DNA from 4 places in the Kitasatospora sp. Xyl93 genome. Region 1 is predicted to be linked to each of the others. Evidence: riboswitches for the same ligand, from Rfam matches in the RefSeq annotation. Region 1 holds a riboswitch; each other region holds the start of a gene.
What was found. Region 1 has a riboswitch for cyclic di-AMP ahead of ACZ5GH_RS29415 (glycoside hydrolase family 16 protein). Riboswitches for the same ligand answer to the same signal wherever they lie in the genome.

Region 2: linked by a shared signal. The riboswitch ahead of ACZ5GH_RS30885 (M23 family metallopeptidase) and the one ahead of ACZ5GH_RS29415 (glycoside hydrolase family 16 protein) in region 1 are both predicted to bind cyclic di-AMP.
Region 3: linked by a shared signal. The riboswitch ahead of ACZ5GH_RS30230 (transglycosylase family protein) and the one ahead of ACZ5GH_RS29415 (glycoside hydrolase family 16 protein) in region 1 are both predicted to bind cyclic di-AMP.
Region 4: linked by a shared signal. The riboswitch ahead of ACZ5GH_RS19890 (M23 family metallopeptidase) and the one ahead of ACZ5GH_RS29415 (glycoside hydrolase family 16 protein) in region 1 are both predicted to bind cyclic di-AMP.

What each region holds. Positions count from the first base shown of each region.
Region 1 covers NZ_AP029185.1:6,763,982-6,767,587, forward strand. The annotation lists gene ACZ5GH_RS29405 (alpha/beta hydrolase) at 1-640, shown strand, start outside; gene ACZ5GH_RS29410 (MoaF-related domain-containing protein) at 815-1,144, opposite strand; cyclic di-AMP (ydaO/yuaA leader) riboswitch at 1,597-1,761, shown strand; gene ACZ5GH_RS29415 (glycoside hydrolase family 16 protein) at 1,763-3,169, shown strand; gene ACZ5GH_RS29420 (hypothetical protein) at 3,294-3,606, opposite strand, start outside.
Region 2 covers NZ_AP029185.1:7,117,208-7,120,813, forward strand. The annotation lists gene ACZ5GH_RS30880 (MFS transporter) at 1-1,498, opposite strand, end outside; cyclic di-AMP (ydaO/yuaA leader) riboswitch at 1,853-1,990, shown strand; gene ACZ5GH_RS30885 (M23 family metallopeptidase) at 1,993-2,979, shown strand; gene ACZ5GH_RS30890 (APC family permease) at 3,455-3,606, shown strand, end outside.
Region 3 covers NZ_AP029185.1:6,963,129-6,966,734, reverse strand. The annotation lists gene ACZ5GH_RS30235 (sirohydrochlorin chelatase family protein) at 1-894, shown strand, start outside; cyclic di-AMP (ydaO/yuaA leader) riboswitch at 1,419-1,589, shown strand; gene ACZ5GH_RS30230 (transglycosylase family protein) at 1,576-2,913, shown strand; gene ACZ5GH_RS30225 (hypothetical protein) at 3,179-3,379, shown strand; gene ACZ5GH_RS30220 (LacI family DNA-binding transcriptional regulator) at 3,526-3,606, opposite strand, start outside.
Region 4 covers NZ_AP029185.1:4,428,270-4,431,875, forward strand. The annotation lists gene ACZ5GH_RS19875 (TetR/AcrR family transcriptional regulator) at 1-365, opposite strand, end outside; gene ACZ5GH_RS19880 (alpha/beta fold hydrolase) at 410-1,237, opposite strand; gene ACZ5GH_RS19885 (YiaA/YiaB family inner membrane protein) at 1,355-1,645, opposite strand; cyclic di-AMP (ydaO/yuaA leader) riboswitch at 1,841-1,999, shown strand; gene ACZ5GH_RS19890 (M23 family metallopeptidase) at 2,013-2,843, shown strand; gene ACZ5GH_RS19895 (hypothetical protein) at 2,908-3,606, opposite strand, start outside.

The DNA.
Region 1 (3,606 bases):
GAACCTGATCACCCGCTTCAACTACCCGGGCGCCGCGCTCAAGCTGCTGCAGGAAGGCCGGATGCAGCCGACCGTCATGGTCCTGGTGCGTCCCTCGCCCGCGCTGCCGCAGGACACCGAGTGCGAGGACGTCCCGAACGGCCCGCAGTCCGACACCTACTTCACCAAGGACGTGCCCTCGGCGATCCAGGCCAGCTACCGGGTCTCCACCGACCCGCAGGCCTGGGCCTTCATGGGCAACTCGACCGGCGGCTACTGCGCGCTCAAGCTCGCCATGCGCCACCCGGACGTCTTCCCGACCGCCGTCGCGCTCTCCGCCTACTACGACGCCGCCGACGACCCGACCACGGGCGACCTCTTCGGCGGCAGCAAGCAGCGCCGCGACGAGGCCAACCTGATGTGGCGGCTGAAGAACCTGCCGCAGCCGAAGGTGTCCGTGCTGCTGGCCGGAACCAAGAAGGGCGACGGCGGCTACCGGCAGGAGACCGAGGCCTTCGTCGACGCGGTGCGGAGCCCGATGAAGGTCTCGTACAGCATGCTGGAGAACGGCGGCCACAACTTCGAGACCTGGAGCGCCCTGCTGCCGTCCTCGCTGGAGTGGCTGTCCCAGCACCTCAAGGTGCCGAACCAGACCGTCTGAACCTGACCGACCGCGAGCCCGAACGAGCGGCCCCGAAGGACCAGACCCTCGACGACCGGACCGCAACGACCGAACCCCCGGAGCCACGGCCCGGGGGTTCGGTCGTTGCGGTCCGCTTCTGGGCCGGTCGGGTCGTTCAGGAGCCTTATGGCCCCCGCCCGGCGGTCCCGCCGCTCAGGCCAGCCGCTCCAGCGTCCCGGTGTGCAGCTCGCCGACCCGGCCGCCCTCGCCCTCGAAGGTCCAGAAGGCCCGCACCGTCAGCTTGCCGAGGTCCATCACATGGCTGACGGTGATCCCGCTCTGCTCGGTCCAGCTGACGAAGTAGATCTCCGGCGCGACCTCGGCGACGTGCAGCCGCACGTCCTCCCACTGGCCCGCGGACTCGCCGAGGCCCTCCCAGCGCAGCCGAGTGCCGTCGGCCGAGTAGGTGTTGCGGAAGGCCGCGCCGTTGTCGGCCTGGAAGAGGTAGGTGCGGCCGGCGAAGGCGGGCAGGGGCGCGGTCATGGTGGGGCGGGTCCTCGTCTCGGTCAGGTCGTGGCTGTCGGGTCGTGGCGAGCACCCGGTCGGGCTCGCCGCTCTTGTGCACGGCGGATGATGTCCGACTCCCAATTTATCCGACCGGGCCCAGTCGGTCAGGTACTCGCCACGGTACGGTCCGCCGCCAGGTCGCCGGCAGGCCACCAGCGCTGCCGGCAGGCCGCTCACCGGCCTGAACCGCCTGGATCGTGCCCTGTCCCCGCCGGCCGGAACCTCCGCCCGGCCCAGCCGCAGCCCACTGCTCCCGGAGAACGATCAACTGGACTGCCAACCGGCGTCGTTGATCGACACCACTGTGAGCTGCGCGACAACGGGGCGGGCCGGGTTGTCCGTTCACGGACGACCCGCCTAGCCTGCAACGGTCGTCCGCCCTCGCGGACCCCGCCGCCGGGACGCCGAGTCCCGTCCACCCGTCGGCGGGTCACCGAGCACCACAGCGGACGGGAGCGGGGGAACCAAGGTCAGCGCCCGGCCCGTACGCCCCCGCGTGCGGCCGCGGCTAGGGGTGAAGCCGTCCCACCGGCGGCCGGGCAACCTCAGCCCGAATCCGACAGCTCACCTCGCAGGCGTCGCAGAGGTCACCCCATGCCCCAGCCTGCCAGCTCCACGCACCGGCCCGCGCTCGCTCTCGCGCCCGCCCGCCGCCGCGGCCCGCGCCACGCCCGTCCGTCCCACCGCGGCCGCAACGCCGCGCTCGCCGCCACCGGGGCGTTCGCCATCAGCGGCGCCGGCCTGCTCGGCCTGCCGTCCGTCAACGGTGCCCAGGCCGCCACCGCGCCGACCGTCACCCAGGACCGGCTCGCCCCCGCCACCATGGTCGCGGGCAAGGCCACCACCGCCTCGCTGGGCCTGCACTCCTCGGCCTGCTTCACCGCGAAGACCGTCGGCGTGGGTGTGCGCGACGCGCGCGGCACCAACCTCGACTTCCCCGGCAACGCCTCCAACGTGCAGATCTGCCCGAGCGGGGTCGGCTTCACCAGCGGTGCGCGCACCCTGCCCGCCGGGACGTACACCCAGTTCGGCTTCTGGCAGGACCTCGGCGGCGGCTGGCACAACCTGCCCTCGCAGCAGCTGGTGGTCTCCGCCACCGGGACGTCCACCCCGACCCCGACCCCGACCCCGACGGCCACGCCGACCCCGACGGCCTCGACGACCCCCACGGCCACGCCGACCCCGACCCGGACGGCCACGCCGACCGCCACCCCCACGGCCTCGACGACTCCCACGGCCACGCCGACCCCGACGCCGAGCACCACCCCCAGCACCACCCCGAGCCCGAGTACCCCGGCACCGTCCTCCCCGGTCGTCGGCAAGTCGCTGACCTGGTCGGACGAGTTCAACGGCGCGATCAGCTGGGGCCAGCGCTGGGTCGGTGACAAGAGCACCGCGTACCGCTACGGCAACCACAACCCGGGCGACAACAAGCTCGACTGGCTGAACAGGAACAACGTCGGCGTCGCCAACGGGGTCGCCACCTTCACCGCCACGTCCGGCGGTCCGGTGCTGGAGAACGGCAAGCAGTCCTGGAACACCGGCTTCCTGACCACCGAGGGCTCCAGTGAGGGCTTCCAGGTCAAGACCGGCGACTACGCCGAGACCCGGGTCAAGCTGCCCGCCGGCAGCGGCGCCTGGCCGGCCCTGTGGACGTGGAAGAACGGCAACGGGGAGATCGACTCCTTCGAGTACCACCCCGACAACCCGAACCTGCTGGAGCTGACCAACCACGTCAACCCGGGCCACGGGAAGTACTACACCGACGCGAGCGCGATCGCGAAGGACCAGTGGGTGACCATCGGCACCTACTACGGCGCCGACTCGGTGGACTGGTACGTCAACGGCGTCAAGGTCTTCTCGGACGGCAAGGGCGTCGGCGCCGGCTGGTCGGCGTACCTGATCCTCAACCTCTCGGTGTGCGCGGGGCAGTACCACCCCGCGCCGCAGGGGACCGCCCCGATCACCTTCGCCGCCGACTACGTCCGCGTCTACCGGTAGGACGGGCGGCACGGGCGGGCGCCGCGCGGCGTCCGGGCCCGGCGGACCGCCCCGCCGGCCGGAGGATCCCGCAGACAGGAGGATCCCGCCGGTAGGACCGCTCCTACCGGCGGGACCAAGTGGCTCAGGAACGGGCGATCCTCTCGACCACCGTGATGTCGAACGGCTGCCGGTTGTTGGACTCGTTCCGGTCGTCCGCACTGCGCACCGTGACCGCTCCGCCGCCCAACCTGCCCGCCGGCAGCCGCGGGTCGAGCCGGACCGGGATGAGGGCGGTCGCGCTGCGCGCCTCTCGCAGACCCGGGCCGAACACGCACCGCACGATGCGGCCGTGGGCCGTCACCTGGCAGTCGGACGGGAAGTACGGGCCCTCCGTGGTGACGCCCTCCGGCAGGGCGACCACGACCGTGAACGGGGACGCGGTGGTGTCCGGGCCC
Region 2 (3,606 bases), 350 kb from region 1:
TCTCGCGCGCCGTGGGGACGTGGCCCGGGTCGAACGGCGGAGTGGTGGTCCCGCACGGCCAGTCGCAGTTCGGCTCGGCCACCGGCTGCTCCTCGGGGGCCAGCACGTTGCCCCGTACGGTCGCGAAGGCGATCAGCCCGCCGGCGGCCAGCAGGCCCGCGCAGATCAGCATCGCGGTGTGGAAGGCGGAGTCGACCGAGGCGGGCACCCGGTAGGCGTCGCCGCTCAGCCCGGCCAGCGCCGGCAGGGCGGCCACCGCGAGCAGGCCGGCCGCGCGGGCGGCGGCGTTGTTGACCCCGCTGGCGATGCCCGCGTGCCGGACCTCGACCGCCGCCAGCACGGTCGCCGTGAGCGGCGCGACCAGGAGCGTCATCCCGCAGCCCATCACCGTGACGGCGGGCAGCACGTCCACCCAGTACGAGGAGTCCGGCCCGGTGCGCAGCATCAGCAGCACCCCGGCGGCGCACAGCATCGGGCCGACGGTCAGCGGGACGCGCGGGCCGATCCGCTTGCCGAGGCGGCCGGCCCGGGCGGACAGCGCCAGCATCAGGACGGTGATCGGCACCAGGGCGAAGCCCGAGACCAGGGGCGAGAACCCGGACACGATCTGGAGCTGCACCACCAGCAGGAAGAAGACGCCGCTGAACGCCGCGTACACGCACAGGGTGACCAGGTTCACCGCGGTGAACAGCCGGGAGGAGAACAACCCGAGCGGCAGCATCGGGTCGGGCGCGCGGCGCTCGACGGCCACGAAGACGACGCCGAGCACCAGCCCGATCGCCCCGCTGGTCCAGACCGTGGGGGACAGGCCCTCGCCGGCCGCGGTCAGCGCGTAGGTGATCGCGCCGAGGGCGAGTGCGGCGAGCACGGCGCCGAGCACGTCGAAGCGCCCGGCGGCGCCCTCGTCCCGGCTCTCCGGCACCGAGCGGGTGGTGACCGCGATCACGGCGGCGGCGAGCGGCAGGTTCAGCAGGAAGATCCAGCGCCAGCCGGGGCCGTCCACCAGCCAGCCGCCGAGGAAGGGGCCGACCGCGGCCGACACCCCGCCGAGGCCTGACCAGAGGCCGACCGCCGCCGAGCGGTCGTCAGGGTGGAAGACCGCCTGGAGCATGGCGAGCGAGCCGGGGGTGAGCAGCGCGCCGCCGATGCCCTGGACGGCGCGGGCGGCGATCAGCACGTGGATGTTCGGCGCGGCGGCGCAGGCCGCGGAGGCGATGGCGAACCAGACCACGCCGATCAGGAAGACCTTGCGCCGCCCGTACCGGTCGCCGAGCGCGCCGCCGAGCAGGATCAGGCCCGCCAGGGTGAGCAGATAGGCGTTCAGCGTCCACTGCAGGGACGCCAGGGAGGCGCCGAGGTCGGCGCCGATGCGGGGCAGGGCGACGTTCACCACGGTGCCGTCGAGCATCGCCATGCTGGAGCCGAGCACCGTCGCCAGTAGTACCCAGCGTCCCTGCGCGGTGCCCAGGCGCAGGGTGCCGGCCTCGGAGGTGGCCACGGGCGAATCCTGCGCTGCTGAGGCGCACGTGACAAGGGTCACCGGTGGGTGTGTTGGGTTTGGGCGGTGGGTGAGCGGGCGGGTGCGCAGTGTCGCCGATCTCGGCGCAGGGTCGTGGATCAGTGGCAGGGGGTGAATGGATTGTGTACGCACCGTGTGGCCGGGCCTGCGGAGGGTCACCGGGACGAGGGGGATCGTTGCGGTTTCAAGAGATCGACATTGCTTCACCCGAACGGATGGGTTTTAGTTCAGCGACCGCCCGGCCAGTCCGGACGGATCCACCGGGTGGAACGCCGAGTCCTGCCGCCGCCCGGTGGTTCGAAACGAACTCTGTACGGCAGGAGCGGGGGACCCACAGGTAAGTCGCCGGACCGGAGTTCGCGCCTCAGGGCGCGGGCGTCCAGGACCGGCTAGGGGTGAAGCCGCGCATGCGGCCGGGCAACTCCAGCCCGAACCCGACAGCTCACCTCGCAGGCGTCGGAGAGGAAAATTCCATGCCTGCTCAGGCTCGTCGTATCGCCCTGCCCCGCGCCGCCCGCATCGGCATCGCCACCGCCGTCACCGGCGTGTCGTTCGTCCTCCCGCTCGTCACCGCGGTGAGCGCCCAGGCGCACACCGCTCCGGCCGCCCCGGCCGCCGCCTCCACCGAGGCCAAGCCGGCCGCGCAGGCCGCCGCCCCCGCCGCCCGGGCCGCTGCCCCGGCCGCACAGGAGAGCTACCGCGTCGTCAGCGGCGACACCCTGTCCAAGATCGCCGACGCCAAGAACGTCGACGGCGGCTGGCACGCCCTGTACGAGCAGAACCGCTCGGTCGTCGGCGCCAACCCGAACCTGATCTTCCCGGGCCAGCAGCTCGCGCTGCCGGGTCACGCCGCCGCGCCGTCCGCCGACGCCGCTCCGGCGAAGCCCGCCGCCCCGGCCAAGCCGGCCGCTCCGGCGACCCAGGCCGCCAAGCCGCAGGCCCAGGTCCAGGTGAAGACCGAGGCGGCCAAGCCGTCCGCGCAGCTCCAGACCCAGGTGCAGGTCGCCGCTCCGGCCGCGACCGTGACCGCCACTCCGGTCGCCGCCGCCACCTCCGGCTACGTCGCCCCGCTGGCCAACCCGAAGCTGGGCACCGCCTACGGCGTGGCCGGCTCGATGTGGGCCTCCGGGCACCACACCGGCCAGGACTTCGTCGCCGCCACCGGCACCCCGCTGCGCGCCGTCGCCAACGGTGTCGTGGTCAAGGCCGGCAACGGCGGTGCCTACGGCAACGAGGTCGAGATCAAGCTCGCCGACGGCCACTACGCCGAGTACGCGCACCTCTCCTCGATCGGTGTGAAGATCGGTCAGACCGTCACCGTCGGCCAGCAGATCGGCCTCTCCGGCGCCACCGGCAACGTGACCGGCCCGCACCTGCACTTCGAGATCCGCAACGGCTCGGAGTACGGCTCGGACATCAACCCGGTCACCTACCTGCGCGCGCACGGCGTCGCGCTCTGACCAGGGGCCGCTGAGCCTCCAGGGTTTCAGGAACCACCGCTGCTGCGGGGCGAATCGATCCTCCGGGATGGTCATGTCGGGTGACCGCTCGACCGGGTGATCGCCGCACAGTGGACATGGGCGCGGGACACGCCCAGGCCGGCCCGGCCGCACGAGGGGACCTCCTCGTGCGGCCGGGCCGGCCGCTGTCGTTTCCGGGGCCGGGCCTGTCTTCCGGGGGTGGGCCCGCTTTCCGCGGCCGGGTCCGCTTCCGGGCCGGGCCCGCCTCCGAGGCCGGGTCCGCCTCCGGGCTCGGGGCCGTTTTCCGGGCCATCCGGCTCCGCCGTGCCGTTCGAGCGGTCGAACGCGGCGTCAACTCCGCTGTGCCGCCCGCTGGTCGTCGTCACCGCGGGCGCCCTCCGCGCGCCATGCTGGCGGACGGTCAGCGCCCGGCCGGTCCGGTCGGTCGGGCGGGTCCGGGAGGCGAGGAGGCCGGATGGCTGTCCGGAGCGGGGACGTGGCGGGGGAGGCGGTCGGGCGGGAGCGGCCCGGGGCGGGCCGGGTCGACCGGCTGAAGGCGGACTCGGTCGGCCTGGTCGGCGTGGTGTTCATGGCACTCGCGACCGCCGCCCCGATCACCGCGATGAC
Region 3 (3,606 bases), 200 kb from region 1:
CGCCACCGTCGTCCCGAGCGCCCCGAGATCCCGGCCGGCGCCCCGGCCCTGGTGCTCGCCGTGCCCGCGACCGCCGGGCCCGAGTCCCGCTCGGTCGTCGAGGAACTGCTCTCGATCGTCCGCACCGAGCAGAACGGCGTGCAGACCACGGTCGGCTACCTCCCCGGGAACGGCGCCGAGGTCGCGGGCAGCGAGGACCGCACGGTGGCCGAGCTGCTGGCCCTGGCCGCCGAGGCCGGGCTGCCGATGCCCGTCCTGGTGCCGCTGGTGCCCGGCCCGCACACCTTCCTGAGCGAGCTTCACGCGCTCGCCGCCGAGTACGGCGCCCCCGTCACCGACCCGCTGGGCCCGCACCCGCTGCTGGCCGAGGCCGTACACGTCCGGCTGTCCGAGGCCGGACTGGCCCGGGCCGACCGCGCCCGGCTGTTCGCCATCGCGACCGCCGCCGACGGCGTGGTGCTGACCACCGTCGGCGGCGAGGACGCGGCCGCCGCGGCCGGCATCACCGGTGTGCTGCTCGCCGCCCGACTGGCCGTGCCGGTCGTCGCCGCGGCGCTCGACGTGCCCGGCTCGGTGGCCGCGGCCGTCAACCACCTCAGGGACACCGGCTCGCAGCGCCCGGCGCTGGCCCCGCTGGTGATCGGCCCGGAGGCGGACTCCGAGCTGCTCGCCACCGCCGCCGAGGAGACCGGCTGCCCGTCGGCCGCGCCGCTGGGCGCCTACCCGTCGGTCGGCCAGCTGATCGCCTCCACCTACCTGGCCGCACTGCCCATGCCGTCCGCGGAGGACCTGGCGCGGGCCGAGGCGGAGGCCGCGGCCGCCGCCGAGGCCGAGGGGGCCCTGGAGGGCGTTCGCGGCGCCCACGCGGCCGCCGAGGGATCCCTCGGGCAGTAGTCGACACCGCGCGCCGGTTCGCGCGCGCAGAAGGGCCCGGAACGGTTCGCGTTCCGGGCCCTTCGCATCGGCCCCACTTGCATTGCCCGCCGGCATCGACCCCCGCCCTGTCGGGCCCATGGGGATTGGCGCCTTCCATGGCTGGCCACGGCCGACCCGTCCCGTACGGGGAGTCGAACGGCAATGAAGTGGAATGTCCGTTCTGGCGTCATTTGAAGGGAAATAGGGAGCGCGGCCCCGAGCACGTGAATCGAGGCCGCTCCCCCACTCTCCGGAGCACACTGTTCCGCAATTCGACGCCCCGTCACGTCACTTCTGAGGCGAAGCCAGTTGTCGCTTTCCGCAACAGCATTGCTTGAAAACGATCATTTACGATCATGCTCGGCCGCAATTCTGGCAGTTCCCACTAAACCGTGATGTGCATCACAGGCATTTGCGGTTTGAACTTAAGTCTGATTAACGTGCTCCCCGTTCGTGACCACACGAACCCGGTTCATCCGCAACGCCGAGTCCTGCCGTCGGATGTCCTGGCAGCGCGAAAACGCACCACGGCAGGAGCGGGGGAACCACAGGTAAGTCGCCCCGGACCACTCTTCGGAACGGTCCAGGGCTAGGGGTGAAGCCGCGCTCACCGCGCGGCCGGGCAACTCCAGCCCGAATCCGACAGCTCACCTCGCAGGCGTGGGAGAGGACCGCGTCTTCATGCTGCCCACCAACGGCACCAGCCTGTCCAGCCGCACCCGTCGCGTGATCGCCGCCCTCGGCGTCGCGGGCGTCGGCCTCACCGTCCCCTGCCTCACCTCGGGCACCGCCTCCGCCGCCACCGTCGCCACCTGGGACAAGGTCGCCCAGTGCGAGAGCGGCGGCAACTGGAGCATCAACACCGGCAACGGCTTCTACGGCGGCCTCCAGTTCACCTCCAGCACCTGGTCCGCCTTCGGCGGCACCGCCTTCGCGGCGCGCGCCGACCTGGCCACCAAGGACCAGCAGATCGCCGTCGCCGAGAAGGTCCTCGCCTCGCAGGGCCCCGGCGCCTGGCCGGTCTGCTCTGTCAAGGCCGGCCTGACCAAGGGCGGCACCCCGGCCGCCGTCGACACCTCGGCGGGCTCCACCGCCGGCTCGACCACCGCCGCGCCGGCCCAGAGCGCCAAGCCGGCCGCTCCGGCCGCGAAGCCCGCCGCCAAGCCCGCGCAGGCCCCGGCCGCCAAGCCCGCCGCGCCCGCTCAGGACGCTCAGGCGGCCGGTGACTCCGCCGCCTCCGGCAGCCGCGGCGACTGGGCCCAGAAGCGCCAGCAGCAGGCCCAGGGCGGCGACTACACCGTGGTCGAGGGCGACTGGCTGTCCTCGATCGCCGACCGGCACAACGTGCAGGGCGGCTGGGAGCGGCTGTACGAGCTCAACCGCGGCACCCTGACCGACGGCCCGGACACCATCTACCCGGGCCAGCACCTGTCCTTCGACGGCTCGTCCGCCGACAAGTCCGGCGCGGACTTCACCTGGTTCGACCGCTCGCAGAAGTCCGGCCAGTCCGCGAACGGCGGCGCCGTGAACGCCCAGCCGACCGCGCAGTCCCAGGCCCCGGCCGCCAAGCCGGCCGCCAAGCCCGCTCCGCAGCCCCAGGCCCAGACGCCGGCTCCGGCTCCGGCTCCGGCCGCCACCGGCAGCATGGCCGCCGCGGTCTCCTTCGCCGAGTCGAAGGTCGGTCAGGCGTACGTCTACGGCGGCACCGGCAACGGCGGCTGGGACTGCTCCGGCCTGACCCAGGCCGCGCTGCGCGCCGCGGGCATCTCCGTCCCGCGCGTCGCCGCCGACCAGGCCGCCGCCAGCACCCACGTCTCGCTGGACAGCCTCCAGCCGGGCGACCTGCTGTTCTGGTCCAACAACGGCAAGGACTCCGGCGTCTACCACGTCGCGATCTACGTCGGCAACGGCAAGTACGTCGAGGCCGCCAACCCCAGCTCGGGCGTCCGCGAGCAGACCATCGCCAACTGGGCCCCGGACTTCGCCGGCCGGGTCTGAGGACGGCGAACGGCCGACAGCCGACAGCCGACGGCTGACAGATAACAGATAACAGATAACAGATTTCATCATCTGTCAGCTGTCAGTCGCCATTCGAACGCTGACCACCCGCCACCCCGGGGAGAGTCTGGTCGCTCTCCTCGGGGGTTCCGGCGTTCCCGGACGGGCCGGCCGCCCTGCTCCCGTTCCGCAGATCCGCCGTATTCCGTGGTGGACACCTCCTCGCAGCGGGCATGCTGCTGCTCTGCACCCGAGGAGGAGTCACATGGCCCAGGTCACCGTCACCCTCGACGCGAACCTCGCGATCGACGCGATGATGCTCTCCGGCACCAAGAACCCACAGGACGCCGTCGAGCTGATCCTGCGCGACTACCTGGCCCGCGGCCGCCGTACCGAGACCCGCACCGGCGAGGCCGCCGACGGACACCGGCTCACCGCCGACCGTCCGACCGGCCAAGAGGGCTGACCACCCGACGGCCGCCGGCAACCGGACCGCCCGCCCCCCGCCGGCCGACCGCCCCCGACCCCAGGGTGGCCGACCGCGCGCACGCCGAGGGGCCCCGGAGAGCAACCGCCCTCCGGGGCCCCTGCGTCGGCCGTGACGGCCGGGGCTCAGCGCGCGCAGGCCCCGGTGGACCCGCGCATCACCAGCTCCGGCTGGAACATGAACTCGCCGCGCTGGACGGCGTTCCC
Region 4 (3,606 bases), 2.3 Mb from region 1:
ACCAGCCGGGCGGCCGCCCGGGTCAGGTCGTCGTCGGGCTGCGGGGCCTGGGGCAGGGCGTGGTAGCGGTGCGGGTGCTCGGTGGCGTACGCGTGGTAGGCGCGCAGGACGGCGGCGACGGCGTCGTCCCCGCTGCGTCCGACGGCCGCCTCGGCCAGCCGGTCGGCCAGGTCTCCGGTGACCCGGACGGCGATCATCCGCCGCAGTTCGGCCAGGCCGCCGCTGACGTGCTTGTACAGCGAGGGGGTGGCGACCCCGGCCCGGGCGGCGACGGAGGCCAGGGTGAGGGCCTCGGCGCCCTGCTCGTCGATGAGGGCGAGGGCGTGGTCGACGACCTGGCCGGGGGTCAGTCCTACGCGGGGCATGGGTTCGGGATCTCCGTACGGGTGGCGGCGGGCGGGGACGGGGCTCAGCCGAGTTCGGCGAGGAACGGCAGCAGGGCGTCCGCGGTGGCCGCCGGGTTGTCGGCCATCGGGTAGTGCCCGGACCCCTCGATCATCACCTTCCGCGCGCCCAGGGCGGCGGCCTGCCGGTCGGCGACGAGCTCAGGCTTCGGGAAGTCGGGGTCCGCGCTGCCCATCACCACCAGCGCCGGGCACCGTACCGCGGCCGTCCAGCCGGCCGGCGCCGAGTCGCCGCGGACGTACCCGCGGGTGGCGGCCTTGCGGCCCGGGGTGCGCAGCGCGGCGACCAGGCCGTCCACGTACGCGTCGAAGTCGGCGGGCTTGGCGCCGGGGAAGGCCATCCGGCGCAGGTAGAAGCCCCAGGAGGCCGGCCAGTGGACGAGGGCCGTGCCCATCAGGCCCATGACACCGCGCATCAGGGCGCCCGGCGGCGGGTTCTCGACGAAGGCGTCGAGCAGGACGATCCCGGCGACCCGCTCGGGCGCGTCCCCGGCGGCCCTGACGACGGTCGCCCCGGTGTAGGAGTTCCCGGCGAGCACGGCGCGCTCGATGCCGAGGTGGTCGAGCAGGGCGAGGACGTCGCCGGCGAGGGCGGCCGGGCCGTAGTCGTCCCAGGCGACGGAGGACTCGCCGAAGCCCCGCAGGTCCATGGTGACGACCCGGTGGCCGGCGGCGACCAGCAGCGGTCGCAGGTGCCGGTAGGCGGCCCGGCTGTCGAGCATGCCCGGCAGCAGGACGACGGGGGTGCCGTCGCCCTGCCGGGTGTCGTCGAAGGCGATCCGGCCGCCGGGAACGGTCAGGTACTGGGTGCTCGGGGTGGTGGTGCCGTTCATGGTGGTCCTCCTCGGGCCGCCGGTGCGGGGCATCGGCGGTGCTGCCGATAGCCATAAAGCTAAGGCTAATAGCCTTAGCCGTCAAGCGGTCGGCGGTCGAATCGGCGCAGGGGGCGGTCAGACCCCCTCCACCTTGAACGGGTCGTGCTCGCTGAGCAGCTTCTCCAGCCGGGCCTGGTCCACCCGGGTCACCATCTCGTTGGACTCCTGCCGGTCCCGGATCACCTTCGCCAGCGTGAACGCGGAGGTGACGGTGTAGAGGAGGCCGATCCCCAGGAAGGCCCGGGTCCACCCGCCGACCGGCAGGTAGGCGATCCCGGCCGCGAGGGCGGTGCCCGAGACGGCGAAGGAGAGGACGGCCTGGATGTAGTAGGCGGCCGTGGTGCGGCTCTGCATCGGAGTGCTCATGGCGTCAGGATGCGGCCGCCCGGTCGGAGCGCACATGAGTAGGCGTACTCAGATGGGGCCGTGCATGAGGGGTCGTTCGTTGACGTTCGATCACCTGGGCGTAAGCTGCTCCGAACGGATGGCTTGGAATCAGAGCCTCCTAGGATTAACGTTTGATAACGCAGCGCGGTCGTCAACGCCGTACCCAGACGGCACCGTGCGCCGTCGCCTAATCCCGCCGACCGGCCCCCGGGCAGGTCAGGGAGCCGGGGAACCACGTTCCTTGGGGTGAATCGGCGGGGCCCCGGCCCGGCCGTAGGAGACCTTCCTGCTCCGAACCCGTCAGCTAACCCGGTAGGCGCGAAGGAAGGAAAGGAGCGCGCCTCCCGTGGCGTCGACGCACACCCCGGCACACCCCGGCTCCGCAGCCGGCACCCAGCTTCTCGACCACCCCGGCACGGACGGCCCCGAGGCCTTCGGTCCGGAGGCCGAGACCAACCGCCACCGGATGCCGCGTCAGACCCGCGGAGCCTCCCCGCTGCTCGGCGTCACCGCCGTCGCCGCCACCCTGGGCGCCACCGGCTTCGCCTCGGCCACCCCGGCCGTCGCCCCCGCCGTCGAGGCCCCGGACGAGACCCCGGTCGCCCTCTCCGCCGACCCCGGACTCGCGCTCGCCGCCCGCATCCAGCACCAGGCCGACAGCCAGCGCACCGCCGCCGAGGAGACCGCCCGGCTGCAGGCCGCGCAGGAGGCGGAGGCCAAGGCCGCCGCCAAGGAGGCCGAGGCCAAGCGCGCCGCCGAGGAGGCCGAGCGGGTCAAGGCCGCCGCCCTCACCCTCCCGGTGAAGGAGTACCGGCTCTCCGCCCACTACGGCCAGAGCGCCCGCTACTGGGCCAACCTGCACACCGGCCTGGACTTCGCCGCCGACACCGGCACCCCGGTCTACGCGCTCGGCCAGGGCACCATCACCTCGGCCGGCTGGGCCGGCTCGTACGGCTACCGGATCGTCGAGACCCTGCCCGACGGCACCGAGATCTGGTACTGCCACCTCTCCTCGATCACCAAGGGCTCCGGCAAGGTCGTCTCCGGCCAGCAGATCGGCAAGGTCGGCGCGACCGGCAACGTCACCGGCCCGCACCTGCACATGGAGGTCCGCCCCGGCGGCGGCGCCCCGGTCGACCCCGAGCCCTGGCTCGAGCAGCGCGGCCTCACCCTCTGACGCACCCGCGAAGGCCCCCGGCCCGGAGCCGCAGCTCCCGGGCCGGGGGCCTTCGCGCGCCGGCTCATTCCTCGACGGGCAGCTGCGCCAGGTACGCCTCGATCTCCTCGTGGCCCGGCTCCGGCGCCAGCTCCGGGAACTCCGTCACCAGCAGCCGCGGCAGCCCCGGCACCGTCCACCCGCCGAACAGGTCGAGCGCCGCGTCGACCGCCGCCTCCTCGAACCGGCCGAAGTCCCCGGCCAGTTCGTCCGGCATCGGCCGTCCCAGCGAGGTCAGCTCGGCCAGGTTGCGGTAGCTGCGCCGCATCAGGCCCTGCTCCAGCAGCCGCCGCGCGCCGTCCGTGGCCATGCCGACCGCCAGCACCCGGCCCGGGCCCCAGCCCTGCTCGTCCGGCTCGTCCAGCCAGCCGGCCGGCACCAGCGCCCCGTACGCGGCCAGCCGCTCGTCCTCCGACAGCTCCGCGAAGCCGGCCAGCCAGTCCCGCACCGCCGCCGCGTCCGTGACGTCCACCCCGTGCGCGTGCAGCAGCAGCGCGTACAGCCGGGGCCAGGTCACCAGGTCGGCGCGGCGCAGCAGCCCGGCCGCGACCTCGCCCTGCCACTCGGCCTCCGCGTGCAGCCGTTCCTGGCGCTTGGCGTTCAGCCGCCGGGCCGCCCGCTGGTGGTCGATCAGCAGCCGGACGGCGTCGCCGTAGGCCAGCGGGTCCTCCTCGGGCGCGGGTTGGACGTACAGGTGGAGGCGCTCGTACAGCAGGTGCTCCAC